Thiorhodovibrio frisius: one gene and its partner. The protein of the gene in region 2 interacts with the protein of the main gene of each other region in a pairwise test. Links are inferred from orthologs where the notes say so. Each region holds a gene or a part of one and is shown on either strand. Other genes may lie near its edges.

Region 1 (3,085 bases), 2.2 Mb from region 2 along the record:
GATGGGCGCTTCATCGCGCCGAGTGGTGCTCAGGTGGTGGAACTTGGCCCGCTGAACGCGACCATTCACAAGATCAACGAATGCGTGCCTGTGGCTGATCTGGAGCCGCTCGCGGCCATTTATGCCGGCATTCTCGTGCGACTGCTGGCCCAGCCGTCACCTTCAGTCGCTGCCTAGCGCGACGCGTGATCCGGCAGCACGATGTTGAGTTCCAGCACTTCTTGAGAATCGTCCTGATCGTAACTCACCGAGACCGCGTTCATATCGACATCGACGTATTTCCGTATCACCTCAAGAATCTCGCGCTCAAGCCTGGGCAGGTAGGACGGCCGGTCACGCGTGCGTCTATCATGCGCAACCAGAATCTGCAAGCGCTCTTTCGCGACCGAGGCTGACCCCTTGGCCTGACCTGTAGAGCGGAAATAGTCGAGTAAGCCCATAAATTAGCCTCCGAACAAACGCCCGAAAAATCCAGGCTTATCGGCGGACATAAAACGCAGGGGAACCTCCTGACCAAGATAGCGCAAGACCATATCCTGATAAGCCTGGCCAGCATTGGAGTTGGTATCGAGAATAACCGGAATGCCCGAGTTGGAAGCGTTCAGGACCGCCTGGGACTCCGGAATGACGCCGAGCATTTTGAGTGACAGGATTTCCTGCACATCAGCCACGCTGAGCATCTCGCCGCGCTCAACCCGTTCGGGGCTATAGCGCGTAAGCAGCAAGTGCTCGTTGATCCGATCAAGATTTTGTTCGGCACGCCGGGACTTACTCGAGAGGATGCCAAGCATGCGGTCAGAATCCCGCACCGAGGACACCTCGGGGTTAGTCACCACCACGGCATCGTCGGCGTAGTACATGGCCATCAGAGCGCCGTGCTCAATCCCAGCGGGGGAATCGCAAATAATATAGTCGTGCTCTTGGGCCAGGTCGTCGAGCACTCGCCCCACCCCCTCGATGCTGAGCGCGTCCTTGTCCCGCGTCTGGGAGGCCGGCAGTATCGAAAGCTTGTCGCAACGCTTGTCGCGGATCAGGGCCTGGTTCAGCCTGGCCTCGCCGTTGATCACGTTGACGAAATCATAGACCACACGACGCTCGCAGCCGAGCACTAAATCCAGGTTGCGCAAGCCGACGTCGAAATCGATCACTGCGGTCCGGTGGCCCTTTTGCGCAAGGCCCATGGCCATAGCTGCTGCCGTCGTCGTTTTGCCGACACCACCTTTGCCCGAGGTGATTACGATAACTCTAGCCAAGGATTGATCCTCCTGCTAACACATTCGGCTGCCAACACATATTGCCCCGCTGCCTTCAGGTAATAAACAGACCGATATCTTGCCGAAAAACAGACTGCACTAGCAACAGCAAACAGCAGCCAAAAAAGGGCATAGCCCGGTCAAAAAGGCTCGATCCGCAGAGTGTCCTGATCGAGATAAATCTGCACTCTGGCATTCTTGAGGTTGGCCGGAATATTCTCGCTCACGCGGTAATGACCTGCCACCGCCACCAGTTCCGCCTGTAAATCCTGACAGAATATCCGCGCCCGGGTATCACCCTTGATCCCGGCAAATACCCGACCGCGCAGCGGGCCGTAGATGTGGATATTGCCATCGGCCATCAACTCGGCCCCCGAGTTGACCGCAGCGGTGACCGTTAAATCGCCGCCGGCGGCATAGACCTTTTGCCCAGATCGCACGGGGCGGTTGATCAGCGTGGAGCCAAACTCGATACCAACACCTTCGACTGCTGTGTCGCCGGTTCTTGATTCGGACTGGCTTGATTCAGTCTGGGCTGCTTCGTCTTGATCTGGATTCTCATGCGCGGCATTTTCGCCGGCCTGTCGGTTTTCCGCCTGCTTGTGTGCCTGCGCGTTCGACTCGTCGTTAACGGGGATCTGATGCATGCGTCGGTGGCCGCCGTCGCTCATCAACACCAACTCCATCGCTCGAGCCGCACTCTGCTGCTCCGGACTGCCACCGCGTAACCCGATGGGCAGCATACCATAGCCACGCAACATCCCGACGAGCTGTGGAAAATTGATCTCGGCGGCGGGATCATCGAGCCCAGTCAGATCAATGACCACTGGAGCATGCCGAAAAAAATCAGGTGCCTGCTCGACCTTGGCAGTGATCTCATCGGCAATCTCGTTCATATCCACCCGCAACACCCGAATCACAGGGAGCGTAAAAGACGCGGCCTTGATCTCCAGGACGTTTTGCGAGCCATTCTGTTCGGATTCTGTCTCCACAGTCAATTCTCCGCCTACCACTAACCCGGCGGCCACTGCAACGCACGACCGCCAAGCAGGTGCACATGCAGATGATAAACCGTCTGCCCGCCCTGGGCGTTGCAGTTGATGACGGTGCGATAGCCCTGCTCGGCCACGCCTTCGCGCGCGGCCAACATGGATGCGACCTGAAACAAACGCCCGATCAGAGCGGCATCCTCGGCGGAGACGTCGTTCAGTGTGGCAATAGGCTTGCGCGGGATAATCAGAATATGCACCGGAGCCTGAGGATTCAGATCGCGAAAGGCGACAACCTCGTCATCCTGATAAAGGATGTCGGCGTCCATCTCCCCGCGCGCGATTTTACCGAACACAGTCTCTGACATAACTTCTCGGCCTCCTGATAATGCTGTTTCGCATTCTGCCATCTCGGAGCGATGCACGGAAGGAAAACTCAAACCGGCTGGCGACCGCAGAAGGCATGGGCCAGGGTGCCACCATCGACATACTCAAGCTCCCCGCCCAGAGGCACGCCGTGGGCGATGCGCGTGACAGGCACCTTCACAGCGGCGGCCATCTCGGCGATATAGTGCGAAGTGGCACTCCCCTCAATGGTGGGGCTGATCGCCAAAATAAGCTCGCGCACGCCGCCTGCGGCAAGCCTTTGCTGCAAGAGCCCAAGCTCAAGTTCTTCCGGGCCGATGCCGTCGAGCGGCGACAGACGTCCGCCAAGCACAAAATAGCCGCCGCTAAACTCCGTTGCCTGCTCGATTGCCGCAACGTCCGACGGACCTTCTACCACGCAGACCAGGCTTTGATCGCGCTTTGGATTCGCACAAATACCACACAGCTGCGCTTCGG
Region 2 (3,290 bases):
CCCATGCTGCGACAAAAACGGGTGGCCTCATCATAAAGCGCCACGATCTCGGCCTCGAGCACGGCATCCTGTTGCAGCAAGCCAACCAGGCTGTCCGCCACGGCGACCGGGCGCAACTGGGATGCATTGGGTACGACACCAACACCGAGCATACGCTTGACGATGCGCTCGGCATGGCGCATTTCCTCGACCGTCTCGGCACGAAAGCGGTCCGCCGCCTCGCGCAGGCCCCAGGCTTCCGTCAGGGCGGCCTGGGTCATGTACTGCTGCACGGCTGAGTACTCAAGACTCAAGGCGCGTCCGAGATACCCGAGCGTGCGGGGATGAACCCCTGGCTGGTGCATCATTTGTTTGCTGACCTGAATGACTCTCTGAGAAATTTCTTAAGGGAGTAATTTCTTAAGGGAGTGGCTTCTTAAGGGAATAGTTTCTTAAGGAAGTGGTTTCCCAAGAGAATGGTTTCTTAAAACGAATGCGCTGGCGGGCCGTCCTCCTGGAGCAACACCCGCCACCGCAGCGGCCGAAACCAATCAGATAGAGGTCTGACATGGACCTCCGGTGGCCATTAGGCCGCAGCGCCGCCAGTCGGCAAGACAGGTTCGACTTCCCGATGCGGACGAGCAATGATGTGTGCAGCCACCAGGCCGTCACCCACGCGCTCGCAGGCATCCGCGCCAGCGCGCACTGCGGCATTCACAGCGCCAGTCTCACCGCGCACCAGCACGGTCACATAGCCGCCCCCAACAAACTCACGACCAATCAGACGCACTTCTGCTGCCTTCGTCATCGCATCAGCCGCCTCGATGGCCGGTACCAGACCGCGCGTCTCGATCATGCCAAGAGCAATACCCATGGTTTCGTTCGCCATTGTGTTTCTCCGTCTATCTACGCTCAAAAGAAAAGCTTACAAATTGCGGTTAGGTGCCGCTTACCAGCAGCCAGGCTTTATCGCCTTTGCTGCCCCGACAGAAAACTGCCGCTTGCCTTCAGTGCCGGCTCCAGCTCGGGATGCGGACGGGCAATGATGTGTGCGGCCACCAGACCGTCACCAACCCGTTCGCAGGCATCCGCCCCGGCGCGCACGGCGGCATTCACGGCGCCGGTCTCACCGCGCACCAGCACGGTGACATAGCCACCACCGACAAATTCCCGTCCGACCAACCGGACCTCAGCCGCCTTGGTCATCGCATCGGCCGCTTCGATCGCTGGCACAAGACCCCGGGTCTCGATCATGCCTAGCGCGATACCGTGGTTCTCGCCTGCCATTTCAATGTCTCCTCGTTTCAACTCGCCCGAGTCAATTTGACTGGGCCGAAACTATTGCCAAACCTGTTGCCGAAACCAGGTTCTATACCGGGGCCGCATCGCTATCCCAGTCATCGATAATTCCGCCGATGGTGAGATCAGTCAGAATTTTCGCATCACCCATCGCATAGCGACCAGCCGAGCCGTTTACCGTAAATACCCAATTTCCCGGCCGCACTCCGACCGGATCGGTCGCGACCTGCAACTTGCCTTTGGCATCCCGCAGCACCCGCAGGCTGCAATGATCCAAACCGGACACTCTCAGCGTACAGACCAGAGTGTCGACCACCTGAAAAATATCCATGAACCAGTTACCACACCCGCACCGCCGGGTCAGGTCTCCGGTTGCCAGTCATCGATGATGCCAACGATGGTCAGGTCGCTCGGATATTCCTTGCTACCTGCGGCCTCGCGCGCCGCCGAACTGCCAACGCAAATGACCCAGTCACCCGGCACCGCGCCGACGGCATCGACTGCGACCATCTTGCTGCTGCCGTCGAGTACCACCTGCAAATGCTTGTGCTCAAATCCGGAAATGCGATTGGTCGATACCAATGGCTTGAGCACCTGACAAATTTTCATGTCTGTTCGCCCCGCTCAGTGCGCCGCTGCGGCCTGGGTCTGGAGCGAACAGCCGACAACCTCGATTGGCGCACCGGCATCGCAGTCGCGCACAGCGCGCAGACAGTGCAGCAGGCCATCGGCGCACAGCTTGGGGTACCGCGCTTTCAGCGCAGCGGCGATACGCTCGCAGTGCGCAACAGCCCGCTCACGCGCGCCAGGCACGCCACCGTGGTAGTCGTAACGCACAATCACCGGAACCGGCAGCCCGCGACTCACATTGAGCCCGGAGAAAATCTTGATACCCACATCCATATCCGCCGCGCCTTCCTCGACCGTCGCCAGATAGGCGAAATAGGTCAGATTGCGCAGTTGAATTTCCTCAAAACCAATGCCCGCGCCAATAAAGCGCTCGGCATGGCCAATATCCGCATAGCCGCCCTGATGGTAGGCGCGTACATAATCAATCTGCGAGATGTTGTTTTCGATCAGTTGCGCGATCAGCCTGAGCATCCCCTCTGCCGGTGCATCGCCACCGGTACTGCGCGACTGCTCGGCTGCATGTGCGCGAACCAGCTCGAGAATATGCGCTCGCGCCTGCTCCGGCGCCATGCCGCGCGTAATTTCGTAAAGCTTGTGGCCGTCGACCCAGCGGGTCAGATCAATGCGACTGTCGCGGTCAGGCACATGCACGCGAATGGCGTCCGTGTCTGTATCCAGCCCGATCAACAGCAGATCGACCGAGGCGCCACAGCAATAGGTATTCTCAATCGCCTGCTGGAAGGCCTGGAGGCGTTCCAGCCCAGCGCGTGCGGCCAGTTCGTCATCGGAGCCATGCGCCGCGCAGCCTTGGTGCGCCGGATCGACCGAGCTGAAGTGGTACATGACCGTTTTCAGGTACCGGGTTGGCGCATCGGCCGTGTTTGGGCGTCCCTCCCGGAAGCGTAGCATTTCAGTCTCGGCCCATTTCTGCACGGTGTTCTCGACATCGAACAGCGAACCCGCATAGGACTTGCGTCGAACGGCTGCATAGGGCAAACGCAGCACATAGCTGATGGCATGGGCCAGGCGTCCGTCCGCGCAGGGCGTGACATCGAGCAGGTGAAAACCGCAGTCCTGCAAAAAACTGTCAAAGGCCTGCTGATCGCGCCCGCCAAGCGGATCATGGGTATAGAACTCATCGCTGATGCGGCGATAGGTCTTGAACACCGACATCGCAAACAGCCGCCGCATATCCAGCCCGCTCACCCAGGCGTGATTGATTTCCTCGTGCGGCAGTTCATAGCCGAGTTCCGAGTGGATCAGCTCAAGCGCCCGTTCTTCAAAGCGCGGCTCGCACTGCATGGCTGCGACCTGTTTGAGCACAGGTACGATGCGATCAAAGGACTCCTTGACCCGTGCTTCATAGTCGAACAGGCGCGCAT

The links.
Region 1: the proteins of Thiofri_RS14930 (region 2) and minC interact in binary tests that used the Escherichia coli proteins (3 or more experiments, as listed by UniProt). The link is inferred for Thiorhodovibrio frisius from one-to-one orthologs.

Annotation. Positions count from the first base shown.
Region 1 is NZ_CP121471.1:1,020,322-1,023,406, reverse strand. Bases 320-3,085 are described here. They hold minC (septum site-determining protein MinC), read right to left. Parts: upstream 2,246-3,085; coding sequence 1,394-2,245; downstream 320-1,393. Other genes in these bases: recR (recombination mediator RecR), read right to left, coding at 2,679-3,085; Thiofri_RS04950 (histidine triad nucleotide-binding protein), read right to left, coding at 2,266-2,610; minD (septum site-determining protein MinD), read right to left, coding at 444-1,253; minE (cell division topological specificity factor MinE), read right to left, coding at 320-440. Outside these bases: dapE (succinyl-diaminopimelate desuccinylase), read left to right, coding at 1-177; more of minE, read right to left, coding at 174-319. UniProt on the Escherichia coli protein: Cell division inhibitor that blocks the formation of polar Z ring septums. Rapidly oscillates between the poles of the cell to destabilize FtsZ filaments that have formed before they mature into polar Z rings. Prevents FtsZ polymerization.
Region 2 is NZ_CP121471.1:3,259,576-3,262,865, forward strand. What follows is about bases 264-3,234. They hold Thiofri_RS14930 (carboxysome peptide A), read right to left. Parts: upstream 1,888-3,234; coding sequence 1,639-1,887; downstream 264-1,638. Other genes in these bases: Thiofri_RS14910 (ferritin-like domain-containing protein), read right to left, coding at 264-347; Thiofri_RS14915 (BMC domain-containing protein), read right to left, coding at 566-868; Thiofri_RS14920 (BMC domain-containing protein), read right to left, coding at 946-1,266; Thiofri_RS14925 (carboxysome peptide B), read right to left, coding at 1,349-1,609; Thiofri_RS14935 (carboxysome shell carbonic anhydrase), read right to left, coding at 1,903-3,234. Outside these bases: more of Thiofri_RS14910, read right to left, coding at 1-263; more of Thiofri_RS14935, read right to left, coding at 3,235-3,290. UniProt on the Escherichia coli protein: Probably forms vertices in the bacterial microcompartment (BMC) dedicated to ethanolamine degradation. It may be involved in transporting positively charged molecules into and out of the BMC.